DNA from 4 places in the Arthrobacter sp. SE2 genome. Region 3 is predicted to be linked to each of the others. Evidence: riboswitches for the same ligand, from Rfam matches in the RefSeq annotation. Region 3 holds a riboswitch; each other region holds the start of a gene.

Region 1 (4,538 bases), on a different contig from region 3:
CGGGCGGCGCGGATTCTGGAACCGATGGCAACGGGGACGTTGCTCGGTTCAACGGGGAGAGCCTTCATTCACGAACCTTTCAGGCCGTTTATGCGGCCCTGTCATTGCAGCAATAGTAGCCGGATCGCCCGCGTGGCAGGGCCTTTGGCTAGCTGGAGGGCCGCCGATGAGTCCGCTGCGCAAGACAGCGTCTTGACTGTTACTCGCATCACTACGTATCCTCATAGGCAACAAGTGTTGTTTGTGAGGCATACATCACAGACTACTCTCCCCAATCACCAGCGCAGAGACCTTCCGCAACCCCGCACGAAACCCAGCGGACCGGCGTCGGAATCCCCCGGAGCTCTGCGCATCACTTTCAGGAGCCAACCGTGGACTCTTCGTTCATCAATATTGCGATCGTGGTGGTGTATTTGCTCGCCATGCTGGCCTTCGGCTGGTGGGGCAAGTCGCGCACCAAGAACAATAGCGACTTCCTGGTGGCAGGACGCCGCCTCGGTCCGATGCTCTACACCGGCACCATGGCCGCCGTCGTCCTCGGCGGCGCATCGACGGTTGGCGGCGTCGGTCTCGGCTACAAGTTCGGCGTCTCCGGCATGTGGCTGGTGGTCGCGATCGGTTCGGGCGTGCTCCTCCTGAGCCTGCTTTTCGCCGGCACCATCCAGCGACTGAAGATCTACACGGTCTCCCAGATGCTGAGCCTGCGTTACGGCCAGCGCGCCACGCAGACCTCCGGCATCGTCATGCTGGCCTACACCCTCATGCTGTGCGCCACGTCCACTGGCGCCTACGCCACCATCTTCGTTGTCCTCTTCGGCTGGGAGCGCTGGCTTGCCATCGCCGTCGGCGGCGCAATCGTCCTCGTCTACTCCACCATCGGCGGCATGTGGTCCATCACCCTCGCCGACCAGGTGCAGTTCATCATCAAGACTGTGGGCATCTTCTTCCTCATGCTCCCGTTCGTCCTCAACGCCGCCGGCGGCTTCGACGGCATCCGTGCCCGGGTTGACGCCAGCTTCTTCCAGTTGGACGGCATCGGAGCGCAGACCATCGTCACGTACTTCGTGGTCTACACCCTGGGCCTCCTGATCGGCCAGGACATCTGGCAGCGCGTCTTCACCGCCAAGACCCCCAAGGTGGCCCGTTGGGGCGGCGCCACTGCCGGCATCTACTGCGTCCTGTACGGCGTCGCCGGCGCCTTGATCGGCCTGGCCGCCCGCGTGGCCCTGCCCAACATCGACGTGAAGGCCCTTGGCAAGGATGTTGTCTACGCCGAGGTAGCCACCCACATCCTGCCGATCGGCATCGGCGGCCTCGTCATGGCCGCGGCGGTCGCGGCCATGATGTCCACCGCTTCCGGGGCCCTCATCGCCGCGGCCACCGTTGCCCGCGCCGACGTAGTCCCGTTCGTGGCCAGCTGGTTCGGCAAGACAATCAACACCGACGACACCGAAAACCCCGAGCACGACGTCAAGGCCAACCGGTACTGGGTCCTTGGCCTGGGCATCGTGGCCGTGCTGATCTCGATGGCGGCGCAAGACGTCGTGGTGGCCCTGACCATTGCCTACGACATCCTGGTGGGTGGACTCCTGGTTGCCATCCTGGGCGGCCTGGTCTGGAAGCGCGGCACCGGTATTGCCGCGGCCTGGTCCATGGCAGTCGGGTCCGTACTGACGCTTGGCCTGCTGATCGCCTACGCCACGGGAATCATCCCCAGCGAAGACGGCGTCTACGCCAACGATCCCATCTACTGGGGCCTCGGCGCCTCGCTCCTGGTCTACGTTGTGGTCTCCCTGCTGACCCCGCCAACCGAGCCCGCGGTCCGCGAAGCTTGGGACCGCCGCGTTGCCGGAGCGGCCGTGGAGGAACTCCCCTTGGAAGCCCACCCGGTTGCCAGCCACTAAGCTTCACAGAACCAAGTACGACGGCGGCGCCGCACCTTCTCCTCGAGGGTGCGGCGCCGCTGCCGTTTGGAACCGTTTCTACCGGGCCTTAATACCGGGCAGCGATTGTACCGTTCCATGTACAGTAGGAAGAGCTTCAAGAGATGTGGTGCCAAGCTCCGACTTGCCACACGCCAACCCCATGTTCACGGGTGGTTCGGATGAAGAAGCGGCCCGGCTCGGACCAGAGACAACCGAACGGGCAAGAGCAACTCCACAGGAGAAGGCCATGCCTTTCGAAAACGGCGCCGGCGCCGACCGCACCACCCAGTCTGGCACCCTATTGTTGCCCCGCCCCCGGCGGGTGGACGAGTTCGTCCGGGTGATTCCAGGCGTCGACCTGTCCCAAGGCTCCATCACGTTCGTGGTGGACGGGAACTTGGAACGCTATTGGCATCATGAGCCGCGGCTCATCACCGAAGCGCTCTCAAAGGCGGTCCAGCCCGCCCGCTGGTTCCCGGCGACACGGAAACTCACCCTTACGGTGGCGGCAACCGGGCACCGGGCAGGCGTGCAGAAGCACTTCATCCTGAGCGCGTTTTAGCTGCCAGGGTTTAGCACGTCGGGTTTAGCGAGCCGGGGCTATTCGATATCTTCAGCCTCACGGTGTTCGTCGGCATCGAGGGCAACCGGCCGCTCGTCGTCGTCAAGAACCTCGGATTGGTCCTCCCAGTCCTCGTCCACCGCCAGGTCCTCGTTGTAGTCATAGGCGGGATCGGCCTCGACCGTGGGACGGTCGGGGTGGCGGGCGTGGGTCTCGGTGCTGTCCATGGTGCAACCTCCGTTCGACGTGCCGCTGAGCCCATCGCACAGGCATAGGAGGCAACCGTCCAGCGCTACCCCGCCAATTCGTGGACCCTGTCCATCCATCCCAGCACTGCCCCCAGCCGCGGTCAAGGCTTCCCGGGAGCCTCCTGTTTTTGAGGGGGACCTAAATTCTCCAGTGAGGATTACCGGCCGAAAAACCGCGGAAATTGGCGATAGAGTGGAGCCGCAATGAGGCGATGAAGCCCGCCCCAGCAACCCAGGAGTCCCGGTGCAACCGCACACAAAACCCTCGCATCCAGACAACTCGCATTCAGACAATCCGCAGGACTCAAGCAGTCCATCGCAAGACGTAGCAGCCCCCAAGACTCCCCCGTCGTCGTCGGACATCAAGCGCTGGCGGCAGTACCTGGCGGATGAGCGAGCCGAGGCCGCCGTTTACCGCCAACTGGCGCAGCGTCGTGACGGCGAGGAACGCGAAATCCTCTTGGCCCTCGCAGAGGCTGAAGGCCGCCATGAGGCACACTGGCTCAAGCTCCTCGGCGAACATGCCGGCATGCCTAAGGCGGCCTCGGTCCGAAGCCGAATGCTCGGCTTCCTGGCCCGGAACTTCGGATCTGTGTTCGTGCTGGCCCTCGCCCAACGGGCTGAAGGCCGCTCGCCTTACGCGAAGGATCCAGCAGCGACCCGCGCCATGGCGGCCGACGAACAGATCCACGAAGAAGTAGTCCGCGGCCTGGCGACGCGCGGCCGCAACAGGTTGTCCGGCACCTTCCGCGCCGCCGTATTCGGCGCCAATGATGGCCTGGTCAGCAACCTTTCCCTCGTGATGGGCATGGCGGCCACCGGCGTTCCCGCCACCGTGGTCCTGTTCAGCGGCATCGCGGGCCTGCTGGCGGGCGCCCTGTCCATGGGTGCCGGCGAGTATGTCTCGGTCCGCTCGCAACTCGAGCTCCTCAAGGCCACCCGGCCCACCCAGGCCACGCTGACCGCAGCCCCTGCACTGGACATCGAGCACAATGAGCTGGTCCTCGTGTATCTGGCCCGGGGCATGTCCCGCGAAGCCGCCGAACACCGGGCCGCCGAACGCATGGGCCTCTACAGCTGCGATTGCGATCCCAGCCTCTCGCTCCACCCCGAAGTGGAAGAAACCGTCAATGAGCACCAGGCCGTAGGCTCCGCCTGGGGCGCCGCAATCTCGAGCTTCTGCTTCTTCGCTTCGGGCGCCATCGTGCCCATCCTGCCGTTCATCTTCGGCATGACGGGCTTCGCGGCGCTTGCTGTGGCCGGTACGCTGGTGGGCATCGCGCTTCTGTCGACCGGCGCCGTCGTCGGCTTGTTGTCCGGAACCTCGCCGCTGACCCGCGGCCTCCGGCAGCTGGCCATCGGGCTCGGTGCGGCGGCGGCAACGTATGGGCTGGGACTCGTCTTCGGCGCAGTCATCGGTTAGTAGCGCCGGCCCGACGGGGCGCCGGTGCAGGGACTTGGGGGAAGACTTGCATTCAAACTACGGTTACGACGGCGGTCCGCCGTCCAAGCGCCCCAGTACCGTTCTGGCGCTGTTCCGAAACTTGCTGGTGGTGGCGGCGGTTGCTGCCGTAGCCGTGCTTGTCAGTGGATTCCTCCGCGGCGGCCCCGGCATCACAGGTTTGCTTCCAAACCTGACCCCTTCTGCCCATGCCACCGCAAACACGCCCGGGCAGGACGGGGCTCCCGGGCAGGGACCACAAAAGGCGGCTCGTGCGCCGGATACCCCACCGCCTGGACTGGAGGAAGCCGGGCAGCCGCTCGGCTCCCCCGCGAAGCCTGCGGCAGCCAGCGGCTCCTACA
Region 2 (4,538 bases), on a different contig from region 3:
CGCCGAGCTCCTGCACCAGATCCGCAGGGCGCGGGGCCTCGCGAGCCATGCCGCCCGGCGCCACGGCGCAAGGATCGCCGCGTTGGCCACCTCGCCCGTGGACGCCGCGTTGCACACCACCCCGGATCCCCGCTACGCCATTATGCTCGAACGTTTCGGCATCACGGCGCACGAACAGCTCACCTGCGGATTCCACGTCCACACTTCGATCGAGTCCCCGGAGGAAGGCGTGATGGTGCTTGACAGGATCCGGGACAAGCTCGCTGTCTTCACGGCGATGAGCGCCAATTCTCCTTACTGGCGGGGTCTGGCTACCGGTTTTGAGAGCTACCGGACGCAGGCGTGGAACCGCTGGCCTTCGTCGGGGCCGTCAGCCATCTTCGGTTCCTTGGCCGCTTACCGACGCGTTGTCAGGAGGCTCATCGAAACGGGAGTGTTGCTGGACGAGGGGATGGTCTACTTCGACGCCAGGCTGTCCCGGCACGTTCCCACGGTGGAGGTCCGGGTGGCCGATGTCTGCCTACGGGCCGAGGATGCGGCGCTCATCGCGGTGCTCGTCAGGGCCTTGGTCGAGACTTCTGTTCGTGAATACCATGCCGGAATAGAGCCGGCGGCCGTGCCCACGGCGCTTTTGCGGATGGCGTCCTGGCAGGCAAGCAACTTCGGACTTCGCACCGAACTGCTGGACTTCGGAACGTTCCGCCCGGAGCCCGCCGCGGACGTCGTCTGGTCGTTGGTGGAGTACCTGGAACCTGTCCTCGCTGAACAGGGCGAATTCGACTTGGTCCAAGCCGGCGTGGCGGCCATCCTGGGCCGTGGCAACGGCGCTATCGAACAGCGTGGTGTTGCCGGGCGCTGGAGCGAGACCAACGGGGGCGCGCCCGACGCCGCCGGGCTGGCCGCCGTCGTCGAGCACGCCGTTCAGATCACGATGCGCTCGGAGAGGGACGAGAGCGACACCAAGCCGCAGCCCGTCCTCACCTGGGTGCGCCAAGACTGGCGCGAAGCGCCGGGTTAACCCGCCGAGCTAAACCTCCTTGAGGGCCCGCTCCAGGTCCCCGATGAGGTCGTCCACATCCTCCAGCCCCACCGAAAGCCGCACGACGCCGTCGCTCAGGCCAATGGCCGCGCGGCCTTCCGGACCCATGGCGCGGTGCGTGGTGGTGGCGGGGTGGGTGATGAGGGACTTGGAGTCGCCCAGGTTGTTCGAGATATCGATCACGGCGAGCCCGTCCAGCAGCGCGAAGGCGGCCTCTTTCGCCGATCGCCCGGCAGAGGGGAGCAGCTCGAAGGTGAGCACGGTTCCGCCGGCCTTCATTTGCTTCGCGGCGAGCTCGAACTGCGGGTGCGACTTCAACAGCGGGTACTTGACCCAGCTGATGGCCGGCTGTTCCTCAAGCCATTCGGCGATCCGCAACGCAGACGCCGAGGAGTGATTGACGCGCAGCGCCATCGTCTCCAGGCCCTTGGTCAGGACCCAGGCGTTGAACGCGGAAAGCGACGGCCCGGTGTGCCGCATGAGCTGCTTCACGGGACCGTCGATGAATTCCTTGGTGCCCAGGATTGCTCCGCCCAGGACCCGGCCCTGGCCATCGATGTGCTTGGTGCCCGAGTAGACAATCACGTCCGCGCCGAGATCGCCGCAGCGCTGCAGCAGCGGAGTGGCGAAGACGTTGTCGACGACGACGGTAGCGCCCGCCGCGTGGGCTAGTTCGCTCACCGCTGCAATGTCCACGATTTCCTGCATGGGGTTCGACGGCGACTCGAAGAACACTGCCGTTGTCGGCTCGGACAATGCGGCACGCCACTGGTCCAGGTCCGGGCCGTCCACGAAGACGGTCTCGACGCCCCAACGGGGCAGGATCTCGTTGAGGATCACGAAGCAGGAACCGAAGAGCGAGCGGGCGGCAACCACGCGGTCGCCGGCGGCCAGCAACGCACCGAGGGCGGTGAAGACAGCGGACATGCCCGACGCCGTCGCGAAACACGCTTCGGTGCCTTCGAGCAGGCGGAGTCGCTCCTGGAAAGTGGCCACGGAGGGGTTGCCGTAACGGGAGTAGACGAAGCGCTCGTCCTCGCCCGTGAATGCGCGCTCTGCGGCTGCGGCGGACTCATAGACGAAGCCGGAGTTCAGGAAGACGGCCTCGGACGTTTCTTGGAAGTTGGTGCGGTCAAGACCGCCGCGGACTGCCTGGGTGTCAGGGCTCCAGCCGGCGGCGTCAGGATTGAAAGTCACTTAGATGTTCCCCAGGTTCGTCGGAAGTCCACGGTTTTTCCAGCCGTTCACGGTTCGCTCGCCGTAGCGGTCCGGTTCGCCCTCGAAGCCCTCGAGGACGTTGTAGGCGGTGTAGCCGGCCTGTGTTGCGGCGATCGCAGCGGCGATGGAACGCTGGCCGGAGCGGCACAGGAAGACCAGTTCGGTGCCGTCCGCTTCCGGAGCCTGCTGCTTCAGATCGTCGATGAAGCGTGAGTTGGGGATCCCGCCGGCCAGGTTCCACTGGATGAACAAGGGATCGTTCTCGGTGGCTTTGGTGTCCGGGATCCCGATGTGTGCCCACTCGCCTTCGGTGCGGACGTCCACCAGGATGGCGCCTTGTTCCAGTTTGGCCCAGGCGTCGTGCGGGCTGAGGTCGCCTGCATAGCTCATGCGTGGCCCTCGCCGTCGAACTCTTCATCAAGCTGGTCTACTGCATTGGCAACTGCTGCGTCCGCGCTGGCGATCGCTGCGGGGAGGACGATGGCCTGCGCCACAATCACGTCACTGCCGTTGAAGGTCGCGGCTGGGCTGCCGTGCAACACATATCCCTCCGCGAGGGCGGTGGAGATCCGCTCGCAGAAATCCTTCGTGTCAGGGCCCGTGATGAGACGGTACGAGAGTTTTTCTTCGGTGGGTTCAGGCATTGGTGCTCCTCAGTCACGCTTGCAGTTCGAAAGTGTCGATACGCCGAGTAGTCACCTGAGGCACCCCGCCGGAGAGAGGGTTGCCGACCAGCAAGTCAGGGCTTCGCGCTGGTGCTCATTACTCAAGAAGAAAATAACATCCACGACGGCGGCCTGCATCACCGGCCGTCGTCATGTTCCGTAACCGGGGGTCTTAGGCGTCGGTTTCTTTCGGCAGCGGTTCAAGGCTTGCCTGGATCCGGGGTGGAATGGCGTCAAACCGCGACGCTACTCCCGTAGGCGAGTAATGGAAAGTGGAACCTTGGTGCTTCCGGATTTCCAGCAACTCGTGCACGGATATCCCGGTGGCCGTGGCGAGCGCGTGCAGCGAGAGGCTGTTGTGATGAGCCAAGGCAAAAACCACACCCGACAGGGCTTCGAAACCTTCTGTCTCGTAGATTTCCTTCACCAAGTTGGACATGCCGTTTGCATCATCGATTGATCCCGCTGACGCACCAGTCGCCATGGCCGTCAGCGACCATGCAGCAGAGTCGGGGCTGATGTAGATGCTCATGTCGATACCCTACGGACTCAGGCCCGCTTGGGGAATGGGCGATACGTTTATCTTTATGGCAGCACTCACCGACCTTGACCGTCAGCTCCTCTCCGCCCTCCGGGAGGACGGCAGGGCGTCCGTGGCGAGCCTCGCGCGTAAGCTGGGCGTAGCCAGGGCCACTGTGAATAGCCGGCTCGAGCGTCTTGTCTCCTCGGGAACCATCGTTGGTTTCACTGCCAGGGTGCGCGACGAGGTCGATCCACTTGCGATTAGGGCTATTGCGCTCATAGCAGTGGAGGGAAGATCGGCCGACAAAGTCATTCGCCAGCTCAGGGGGCTTCCCGAGATTTGGGCGCTGCACACCACGAACGGCGGTTGGGATCTCGTGGCCGAGCTGCGCACGGAAAGCCTCAGCGACTTTGACCAGGTGTTGGGCAGGATCCGCGGCATCGAGGGGATCGTCAATAGCGAGACGAGCCTGTTGCTCAGTTCCGTCCTGCGGTAGCCGTCCGGATGACGGACGCCTGTATCCAATGAGCATTATGTAAAGACGTGTTCATCATTTTGTCCAGCTTTTCAATGAAAAGTACGTACTTTGGCAATTGTGGATGCATATCGCCGCTCCGTAGCCTCGTAGCAACAGTGCTTGTAAGGGAAAGGAGCGCACATGACGCGCTTTGTCGATGTCCGCAATATGGTTCGCTGGACGGCCGGGCGAGGCCCGGAGACCATCATCTCGGAGATGATTCGATACTTGGAAGACGACTTCCGGCGGTGGGAATCTTTTGACAAGACTCCGCGGGTGGCAAGTCACACGCCATTTGGGGTCATCGAGTTGATGCCCACCAGCGACCGGGAAACATACGGCTTCAAGTATGTAAATGGACACCCTTCGAATCCAGCGCGTGGCTTCCAGACGGTGACAGCTTTCGGTGTCCTGTCCGACGTCCATAACGGCTACCCGACGTTCCTCGCAGAGATGACTGTGCTGACAGCGCTGCGGACGGCGGCCACGTCCGGGATGGTCGCGAAGAAACTCGCCTGCCCCGATGCCCGCATCATGGCGATGATCGGGACCGGAACCCAATCGGAGTTTCAGGCC
Region 3 (4,538 bases):
CTTGGCCCGTGCATGGACCTCAAGCCGGACCTCGTGAGCATCTCCGCAGGCGGCAACGACCTTATCCGTCCCGGCGGCGACCCCGACGCCCTGGCCGAGAAACTCGATGCCGCCGTACAGACCCTGAGTTCCGAAGGCGCCACCGTGGTTCTCTTCAACGGCCCGGACACCGTGTCGTCAGTACTTGGCCGGATCCGCGGCAAGGTGGCCATCTACAACGAAAACCTCCGCACCGTGGCCGGCCGCCACGATGCCGTGATCGCTGATATGTGGTCCCTGCGCCAACTCTCCAACTCCCAGATGTGGGACGAAGACCGCCTGCATTTCTCGCCGCTCGGCCACCACACCATCGCCGCGATGCTCCTCGACTCACTCAATGTGCCGCACAACCTCGAGCCGCTGTTCCCCAAGCCGCTCCCCCAGCGCAGTTGGCGCGAAGCCTGCTCGGGCGACCTCGTATGGGCACGCGAGTATTTTGTCCCCTGGGTCATCCGGCGGATCCGGCACCAGTCCTCCGGCGACGGTATCTTGCCGAAACGCCCGACGCCGGGACCCGTCTTCGGTCCTGCCGACACCTTCCTGCCCCGGAGTTGAGCGGGAACCACAGGGCGGGTCACAGGGAGCGAGGCTAAGCTGGTGAAAGACCTAGGAGGCCTCTACCGTGAACAATTTGATCTTCTGGATCATCGTCTGCTCTTGGCTGATTCCGATGGGGATCCGCATGTACAACCGATCGCGCCAACGCAGGCTCCGGGACTATCCTCCACAGAACTACCCCGGTCAGCCCTATCCTCCACAGAACTACCCCGGTCAGCCCTATCCTCCACAGAACTACCCCGTCGGATACCCGGAGCAACCCCCGGTAATCTTCCCGGCTGAGCCGCAACCCCCGGTGCCGACGCCCGTACCGCAGGCCGCTCCGCCGTCGTCGGCTGCTCCGCAAACGAACAGCCCGCCCCAGCCGAACAGCGCGCCCCAGCCGAACAGCGCGCCCCAAGGCTACCGGGCACGGAAACTGGCCGAACTGGACCAGGACTACAGCGACGGGAAAATCGCCATGGAGGATTACATGAAGCTCCGCCAGGAGATCATGAACGGCTGATTCAGCCGAAGAAAGCTTCGCGCAGTTGGGGGCCGAGCTGGCCGATCTCGGTGAGGAAACCGTCGTGCCCGATCGGCGCCTCGATCACGTGAACGGGAACTTCTCCCGGCAAGGCCTTGGCCAGCTCGTGGGATTGTTCCGGGAAGTAGAGGCGGTCCGAGTCCACCGAGGCAACGAAGAACTTCGCCGTTGCCACGGACAGCGCGTCCTCCAATGAGCCCCGGCCGCGGGTGATGTCGTGGCTCATGAGGGCCTCGGTGATGGCGATGTAACTGTTGGCGTCGAAGCGCTGGACCAGCTTGCTGCCCTGGTGGTCGAGGTAGCTCTCCACCTGGTAACGGCCTCGGTCCCCTAATGCGGCAGCCTGGAGGGGTGCCTCGCCGCCTTGGGCGTTCCTGCCGAAGCGGAAGTCCAGCTCATCCGCCGAACGGTAGGTGATGTGGGCGATCCGCCGGGCAAGGGCCAGCCCTGCCTCGGGCGCGGCCTGGCCATAGTAGTCGCCGCCGTTGAAGTCGGCGTCCTGCCGGATGGCGAGCGTCTGGGCCTGCGCGAACGCGATCTGTTCGGCAGTGCTGTACGCCCCGATCGAAATCACGGCGCATCGCTTGACGCGGTCCGGATAGCTGACGGCCCATTCCAGTGCGCGTGCACCGCCCATGGACCCGCCCACGACCGTGTGCCAGCTGTGGATCCCCAAAGCGTCGGCCAGCCGGGCTTCGGCCACGGTGCTGTCCCGCAGGGTCACGAGCGGGAAGCGGGAGCCCCACGGCCTGCCGTCAGGAGCGCTCGACGACGGCCCGGTGCTGCCGTAGCAGCCTCCCACGATGTTGACGGAGACCACGAAGTAGCGGTCCGTGTCGATGGTGGCGCCCGGACCAACGAGTTGCTCCCACCAGCCATCTTCGTCGCTCTCGCCACGGGCCACATGGGTGCTGCCCGTCAGGGCGTGTTCCACCAGGACAGCGTTGGAAGCGTCGGCGTTGAGCCGCCCCCATGTTTCGTACGCAAGGAGGACCTCCGGCAGGAAACCTCCGGCCTCCAGTTCGAGCCCGCCCACGGAAACATATTTGAGGGTTCCGTCCTGGGTACCGGAAAGGGGTATGGCTGTTGCAGCAATTGTCATTCGTTGACACCTCACATCGCGCTTGCCCGCCGCCAACACAGCGAAGGGCCAGGTCTTCACCCGGGGCACCCCGCCGCGATTGGAGGGTTGCCGGCCAGCAAGCCGGGGCTGTCGCTGGCACTCATGACCTATAGGAAGAGTCTAGGAAAACCGGACCCCTCCTGACGAAGATTATGACACCTTTGTGACACTTGACCGTGTTTTGTTCACGAAGCAGTGACCAAGGAGGCCAGCCGGCGAAGATTCATGCGGCGTCGCCCGCCGGCCTCCTGCGCCATCCGGAGCGGTACTAGCGGCCCTTCGCTGCCCGGAATCCTGACTCGAGGTCGGCGAGGATGTCGTCGATGTGCTCGATCCCGACGGACAGCCGCACCAGGCCCGGGGTCACTCCGGCCACGGCCTGCTGTTCGGGGGTCAGCTGGCTGTGTGTCGTGGACGCGGGGTGGATGACCAAGGATCGGACGTCCCCGATGTTTGCCACGTGCGAATGCAGTTCCAGGGCGTCCACGAAGCGTTTGCCGGCGTCGATCCCGCCGCGGATGGTGAAGGACACCACCGCGCCGGTGCCGCGGGGTCCGTACTTCCGCCCGCGTTCGAACCACGGACTGGAAGGCAGCCCCGCGTACGCGACCGATTCGACGTCGTCGCGCCCTTCGAGCCACTGCGCCACTTTGGTGGCGTTCTCCACGTGGCGTTCCACCCGCAGGCTGAGGGTTTCGATTCCTTGGGAGATCAGGAAAGCGTTGAACGGGGAAACCGCCGAGCCGAGGTCCCGCAGGAGCTGGACCCGGGCCTTGAGGATGTAGGAGAGGTTCGCGCCGAGGGCACCGTCCTTGCCGAGGTCGCGGGCATAGACCAGGCCGTTGTAGCTGGGGTCCGGAGTGTTGAAGTTGGGGAACCGCCCGGGGTCCTTGCCGAAATCGAAGTTGCCCGAGTCCACAATGACGCCGGCAATGGCGGACCCGTGCCCGCCCAGGTACTTGGTGGCCGAATGCACCACGATGTCCGCGCCCCACTCGATCGGCCGGATCAAGTAGGGCGTGGCGAGGGTGTTGTCCACAACAAGCGGGACTCCGGCTTCGTGCGCGATGCGGGAGACGCCCTCGATGTCCAAAACGTCCTGGCGGGGGTTGGAGACGACTTCGGCGAAGAACAGCTTGGTGTTCGGCCGCACGGCGTCGCGCCAGTGGTCGAGGTTGTCCGGGTCCTCGACGAAGGTGACTGAGATTCCGAATTTCTTCAGCGTGTGCGCTAGCAGGTTGTACGTGCCACCGTAGAGGCTCGGGCTGGCGACCAGGTGGTCGCCCGCCTCGGCGACGTTGAGGATGGCGAACGTTTCCGCGGCCTGCCCGGAGCTCAGCAGGAGTGCCGCGAGGCCCCCCTCCAGGCTCGCTATGCGCTGTTCCACCGCATCCTGCGTGGGGTTGCCGATCCGGGTGTAGATGGGCGCCAGCTCGGCCAGCGCAAAGCGGTTGGCCGCGCTTTCCGCGCTGGGAAAGACGAACGAAGTGGTCTGGTAGATGGGAAGCGCCCGGGCGCCGGTGGCGGCGTCCGGCTCCTGGCCGGCGTGGATCTGGCGCGTTTCGAATGACCATCCTTGGGACATGCGGACTCCTGGTTGTCTGGGCTTTTGCCGTGCTTCAACCTGCCGGGCTGAAGTATTCAGCCCGCCGGCGTTCGGTTGCCGCCAGTCTAGGGACGGTGTTGCGGGCTCCGGAAGCTTTGTGACGAACACGGTAGTTTTCGGTCCCGGCGCGTCCTGAAGTGACTCTGAGCCGCCTTTTCGATACATCCCACCTTGGTTAGGCTTGACTTAGCTGAGAGCTCCATCACAAAGTGCCAAGATGAAGCCATGCGCATGGATCACGTCTCTTACGCTTGTGAACGAGATGGCCTCTTGGCCACCACCGAGCGAATTTCCGCAGCATTGGGAGTGGACGCAGTCCGGGGCGGAGTGCATCCGCGCTTCGGTACCCGGAACATGATCATCCCCCTTGCTGACCACAAATACCTCGAAGTTGTCGAGGTCCTAGACCACCCGGCATCCGACAAGGCACCTTTTGGACAAGCAGTCCGTGCACGCTCCGCCGCAGGAGGCGGTTGGATGGGCTGGTGCGTCGCTGTTGACGACCTGAGCCCGTTCGAACAGCGGCTCGGACGCGCTGCTGTCCCCGGCAACCGCAAGTTTCCGGACGGCCGCGAACTCGTTTGGTCGCAGATCGGCATCCTGGGACTCATCGCCGATCCCCAGGTTCCGTACCTGCTCCGCTGGGAGGGCGACCCTGCGCTTCACCCGTCCCTCGTGTACCCAAG
Region 4 (4,538 bases), on a different contig from region 3:
ACAGCGTCCGTGGCCACCCAGAGCGCCGAGGCGACCTCATCGGCGAGATCGTAGTCGCGGCTGCCCGGACCTTTTCCGATCCGCACCACCAGCGCACCGCCGAACGGTTTGCGGCCAATCACCTCGATGCTGGCATCGAGGTCGATTTCCTCGGCAGACAGGTACCGCAGCAGCTCCGGGTTTTCGTCGCTGATCCGGGTGATCTTCCCGGAATGGCCGTCGTCGAGCTCGATCATCCGGTGCGCATGCGGCAGGCTCACCGAACCGTCCGCAGCGGGGATGGGGTCACCATGGGGATCGCGTCCGGGGTTGCCCAGCTTGGCGGCCATGCGATCGATGAACGTGTCCGAGACAGCGTGCTCGAGCATCTCGGCCTCGTCGTGGACTTCATCCCAGCTGTAGCCCAACTCCCTCACGAGGTAGGTCTCGATCAGGCGGTGCCGGCGGACCATGCCCAGGGCAAGCTGCATTCCCTGGGGGGTCAAAGTAATGGCGCTGTAGGGCTGGTGGTCCACCAGGCCTTGGTCCTTGAGTTTGCGGACCATCTCCGAGACGGAGGAATTGGCGACACCGAGCCGCTGCGCGAGCTGTGAGGACGTGATGGGTTTGTCCTGCCACTCCGTAAAGGAGTAGATGACCTTGACGTAGTCCTCGATCGAGGAGGAGGGCGCACTGGTCTTCACGGTTCCAAGCCTATCGTGAACCGGCCGAATCAGACTTTCCGCGCCCGCCAGCTCTGCGTGAGATAAGGCAACGGGATGACCTCGCCCTCGGCATGGCCCAGATGTTCGAAGAGGTACCACTGAAGATTGCCCATGACCTTGGCCCGGGTGGCGTCATTCGCCCTCAGATAGTAGCTGCGCGACTTCACGAGTTCGAGGATATCGGCCGGAGTCACGGGATCCTCCCAGCGCGTCAAGTGACTTTCAAGCCCGGCGAACTCCGGGCCCACCACAGGCCGGAAGTCCGGTTTGTGGACATCGCCGGCATGCATGATGCGGGACAAGCGATGGACCCAGGGCACTGAAGTGTCCAATTGGTTCCAGATCAAGCCGATAACGCCCTGGGGTCGAAGGATCCGGGCGATCTCGGTGCTGGCGGCGAGGGGATCGCACCAGTGCCAGGCCTGGGCAACGCTGACGACGTCGAATGCTGAGTCCGCCAGTCCAGTTGCCTCGGCCGTGCCCTCCAGGGCGACCACTTGTGGATACGTTTTGCGCAGCTGGGTGAGCATGTCCGTGGAAGGGTCCACTGCGGACACAGCCAGCCCGCGCTCGACAAGGAGCGACGTGAACTTCCCCGTGCCGGCGCCGATGTCTGCCACGTCCCGCGCGCCTTCAGGCAGCAGCCAGTCAGCTGAATCCGCAGGGTAGCCGGGCCTGACACGGTCATAGTGTTCTCCGCCGTCCTGGAAACTCTGACCGAGTTCAAGGCGCCGCTCCTCATAGAGCTTCGGGCCAGCTGACGTGCCTTTGGGTCGCGGGGCCACGCAGGAACTCCTTCGTAGGACAGGAAAAATACCCTACGAATCTACCGCAATCAGTCGGTGCTGCAGGGAGCGGCGCCCGCGGTCCCGGGAGTGTTGGGAGCCCACTCCGGGTAGCTTCGGTGGTCGTTCGCCGGCACCCACCGGCCGGCATCCACCACGTAGTCCCAGCCGAGGCCATTGCTCTTGAGCGCCTGGATGCCCGCGATGAGCCGGGTGGCGTCTTCCAAGCGCGAGCCCACGCCGAAACTGGCTCGCAGGGATCCGGAGGGAAGGCCGAGGCGCTTGAGCAACGGGTGGGCGCAAAAGCGTCCGTCGCGCAGGCCAATGCCGTGCTCGGCCGCAAGATAGGCAGCCACAAGTCCGGCGTCGTAGCCCTGGAGCGAGAAGTTCACGACGCCGATGGTGTCCTGGGGATCCGTGTCGCTGAAGATCTGGTGTACGGTCACGCCGTCGATTTCCTTGAGGCCGTCGACCAGATGCGAGCGGATGGCGGCCTCGTGGGCGTGCCATTCATCGTGGTCGAGGCTGGCAATGACCTGCGTGGCCCGGGCGAGGGTGGCCGCGCCGAGTACGTTCGGCGAGCCGCCTTCGTGCCTGGCCGGTCCTGTGGCCCAGCTGACCGAATCGAGGCGCGCTTCGCGGACGGCCCCGCCTCCGGCCAGGTGCGGTGTGCCGGCGTCGAGCCAGTCGGGACGACCCACCAGGACACCTGCGCCGAACGGTGCATAAAGCTTGTGCCCAGAGAAAACCAAGTAGTCGACATCCGCTGCGGCGATGTCGATTCTGCGGTGCGGGGCGAGTTGCGCCGCGTCCACCACAATCCGCGCCCCGAATTCGTGGGCCAAGGCAGCGAGTTCCTTGATGGGCAGGATTTCGCCGGTCACGTTTGACGCGCCGGTGACAGCCAGAAGGCTGACGCCGCCGTGGGAGAGCGCCGTGCGGACATTGGCGACGGTCTCGGACAACGTTCCCGCGGCAACGATGCTGCGGTGGGGGACACTTTGCCACGGGAGGAGATTGGCGTGGTGCTCAATGTCCAGGTAAAGGACTTCGCCAATGTGTCGACCGTCCTCAACTGGCAGGCAGCCGGCCAGTAGATTGAGGGAATCGGTGGTGTTGCGAGTGAAAATGACCGAATCGTCCGGCCGGCCGCCAACGAAGTCACGGACGATGTTGCGGGCGTTTTCATAGACCGAGGTGCTGATTTGGGAGGCATAGCCTGCGCCGCGGTGGACGCTCGCGTAGTACGGCAGGATCTCGTTGAGGTACGCGGAAACCACGGTCAGCGCAGGTGCGGAAGCGCCGTAGTCAAGGTTGGCGTAGCGGATGTGGCCGCCCTGGATCAAGGGTGCCTGCAACTCCGCGCCGGTGACCGCGGCGAGCGGGCGCGATGCCCGGGGGAGGGTTTCACCGCGGTGCTGTGCAGATTCGTTGTTCAGCGAAAGAGCCGGGGAAGTAAATGTGGCTGTGCTCATGGGACCTCACTCAAGAGGGACCCCTGCGTGCAGGGGGTCCGCGCTTGCCGCATCCGTTCCGGACCGGCCGGGTCGTCACCCGGGGCACCCCGCCGCGATGGAGGGTTGCCGGCCAGCAAACCGGGGTTTCGCGCTGGCACTCGTGACCTGTAAAGAGCGTAGGACACCAGCAAGGCTCATTCCAATGTGACCGGCGATTGTTAAGCGGATTATTACACCGCCGGAAAAGTGTGCCTTCTGCCGAAGAAAAAACGGCGGACACCCCCAAAAGTGGGCGTCCGCCGTCGTTTATTCAGTGGAGAGAGCGGACTAGAGGAGGTCGTCGAGCTCGGGGTTGAGCCTCTTGAGGACCTCGGAGTGCAGGATCGAGTTAGTGGCCACGGCGTTTCCGCCGAAGGGACCATCCGCACCGTCCAGGGACGTGAAGCGCCCCCCGGCTTCCGTCACGATCGGCACCAAAGCCGCCATGTCGTAGACCTGGAGTTCCGGCTCGGCGGCGATGTCCACGGCGCCCTCGGCCACGAGGCAGTAGGACCAGAAGTCGCCGTACGCACGGCTGCGCCAGACATCGTTCTCGAGGCCCAGGAAGTTGTCCAGCTTATCGTGCTGCTTCCACTCGGAAAGCTCGGAGTAGGAAAGCGAGGCGTCTTCGAGCCGCGACACGTTGGAAACCTTCAACCGGGTGGCTGCGGCCAGCGACCGGCCCATGTAGGCGCCCGAGCCCTTGGCCGCCCACCAACGCTTGCCGAGCGCCGGAGCGCTCACGAGCCCCACTACTACCTCGCCCTCGTCCACGAGGGCGATCAGCGTAGCCCAGACGGGTACGCCACGCACGAAGTTCTTGGTCCCGTCAATGGGATCGATGATCCAACGCCGCGAGCCGTGGCCCGTGCTGCCGAATTCTTCCCCGAGGACGGCGTCGCGGGGGCGGGAACGGGAGAGCTGCCCGCGGATTGCTTCTTCGGCGGCTTTGTCTGCATCGGTGACGGGGCTCAGGTCGGGTTTGGTCTCGACCTGGAGGTCCAGGGCCTTGAACCGCTCCATTGTCAGGGAATCGACGGAGTCGGCCAGGACGTGTGCCAGCCGCAGGTCGTCGTTGTAGCTCGAATCGGGTTGGGTCATGGTTCCAAACTACCGTCTATTCGCCGGTGAGCCGGGGAGGTAGGACGGCAAGCGCGCAGTTAGTTGACGGTACCCAATTCCTTGGTCTCCTGGGCTTCCATGCGCGGGTCCGCGCCGAGGAGCCGGCGCAACGACGCCAAGCGGGCCGGGCCTGCCTCGCCGGCGTGGCCGTCGGCGACCCAGGAATCCAGTCCGCATCGAACCGCGGAAGCATCGTGCTTGCAGCCTCGCTCGCACATTTCGGTTCCGGGTTCCAGATCCGGGAAGGCATGCAGGATGCGGTCCGGGTTCACGTGGGCGAGGCCGAAGGAGCGGATGCCGGGCGTATCGATGATCCAGCTGCCGCCAGGGGCGTCGCTGAGTTTCAGAGCAAGGGCAGAGGACGAGGTGTGCCGTCCGCGCCCCGTCACCGCGTTGACCCCGCCCGTGGCGCGCTCGGCGCCGGTGAGGGC

The links. Region 3 has a riboswitch for S-adenosylmethionine ahead of metX (homoserine O-acetyltransferase MetX). Riboswitches for the same ligand answer to the same signal wherever they lie in the genome.
Region 1: linked by a shared signal. The riboswitch ahead of AC4CS3_RS12740 (hypothetical protein) and the one ahead of metX (homoserine O-acetyltransferase MetX) in region 3 are both predicted to bind S-adenosylmethionine.
Region 2: linked by a shared signal. The riboswitch ahead of AC4CS3_RS18405 (DUF1737 domain-containing protein) and the one ahead of metX (homoserine O-acetyltransferase MetX) in region 3 are both predicted to bind S-adenosylmethionine.
Region 4: linked by a shared signal. The riboswitch ahead of AC4CS3_RS01020 (aminotransferase class V-fold PLP-dependent enzyme) and the one ahead of metX (homoserine O-acetyltransferase MetX) in region 3 are both predicted to bind S-adenosylmethionine.

Annotation. Positions count from the first base shown of each region.
Region 1 covers NZ_JBZAYA010000008.1:68,157-72,694, forward strand. Annotated here, with positions in the region: gene AC4CS3_RS12730 (helix-turn-helix domain-containing protein) at 1-68, opposite strand, end outside; gene AC4CS3_RS12735 (sodium:solute symporter family protein) at 372-1,904, shown strand; SAM riboswitch class IV at 2,039-2,158, shown strand; gene AC4CS3_RS12740 (hypothetical protein) at 2,173-2,487, shown strand; gene AC4CS3_RS12745 (hypothetical protein) at 2,526-2,714, opposite strand; gene AC4CS3_RS12750 (VIT1/CCC1 transporter family protein) at 2,980-4,158, shown strand; gene AC4CS3_RS12755 (matrixin family metalloprotease) at 4,205-4,538, shown strand, end outside.
Region 2 covers NZ_JBZAYA010000015.1:55,025-59,562, reverse strand. Annotated here, with positions in the region: gene AC4CS3_RS18420 (glutamate--cysteine ligase) at 1-1,018, shown strand, start outside; gene AC4CS3_RS18415 (O-succinylhomoserine sulfhydrylase) at 1,028-2,236, opposite strand; gene AC4CS3_RS18410 (rhodanese-like domain-containing protein) at 2,237-2,647, opposite strand; gene AC4CS3_RS18405 (DUF1737 domain-containing protein) at 2,644-2,901, opposite strand; SAM riboswitch class IV at 2,912-3,024, opposite strand; gene AC4CS3_RS18400 (hypothetical protein) at 3,095-3,454, opposite strand; gene AC4CS3_RS18395 (Lrp/AsnC family transcriptional regulator) at 3,510-3,941, shown strand; gene ocd (ornithine cyclodeaminase) at 4,104-4,538, shown strand, end outside.
Region 3 covers NZ_JBZAYA010000002.1:181,173-185,710, forward strand. Annotated here, with positions in the region: gene AC4CS3_RS03600 (SGNH/GDSL hydrolase family protein) at 1-594, shown strand, start outside; gene AC4CS3_RS03605 (hypothetical protein) at 662-1,102, shown strand; gene metX (homoserine O-acetyltransferase MetX) at 1,104-2,225, opposite strand; SAM riboswitch class IV at 2,239-2,354, opposite strand; gene AC4CS3_RS03615 (bifunctional o-acetylhomoserine/o-acetylserine sulfhydrylase) at 2,515-3,831, opposite strand; gene AC4CS3_RS03620 (VOC family protein) at 4,078-4,538, shown strand, end outside.
Region 4 covers NZ_JBZAYA010000001.1:209,285-213,822, reverse strand. Annotated here, with positions in the region: gene AC4CS3_RS01030 (metal-dependent transcriptional regulator) at 1-683, opposite strand, end outside; gene AC4CS3_RS01025 (class I SAM-dependent methyltransferase) at 713-1,489, opposite strand; gene AC4CS3_RS01020 (aminotransferase class V-fold PLP-dependent enzyme) at 1,540-2,964, opposite strand; SAM riboswitch class IV at 3,000-3,112, opposite strand; gene hisN (histidinol-phosphatase) at 3,274-4,086, opposite strand; gene rsgA (ribosome small subunit-dependent GTPase A) at 4,146-4,538, opposite strand, start outside.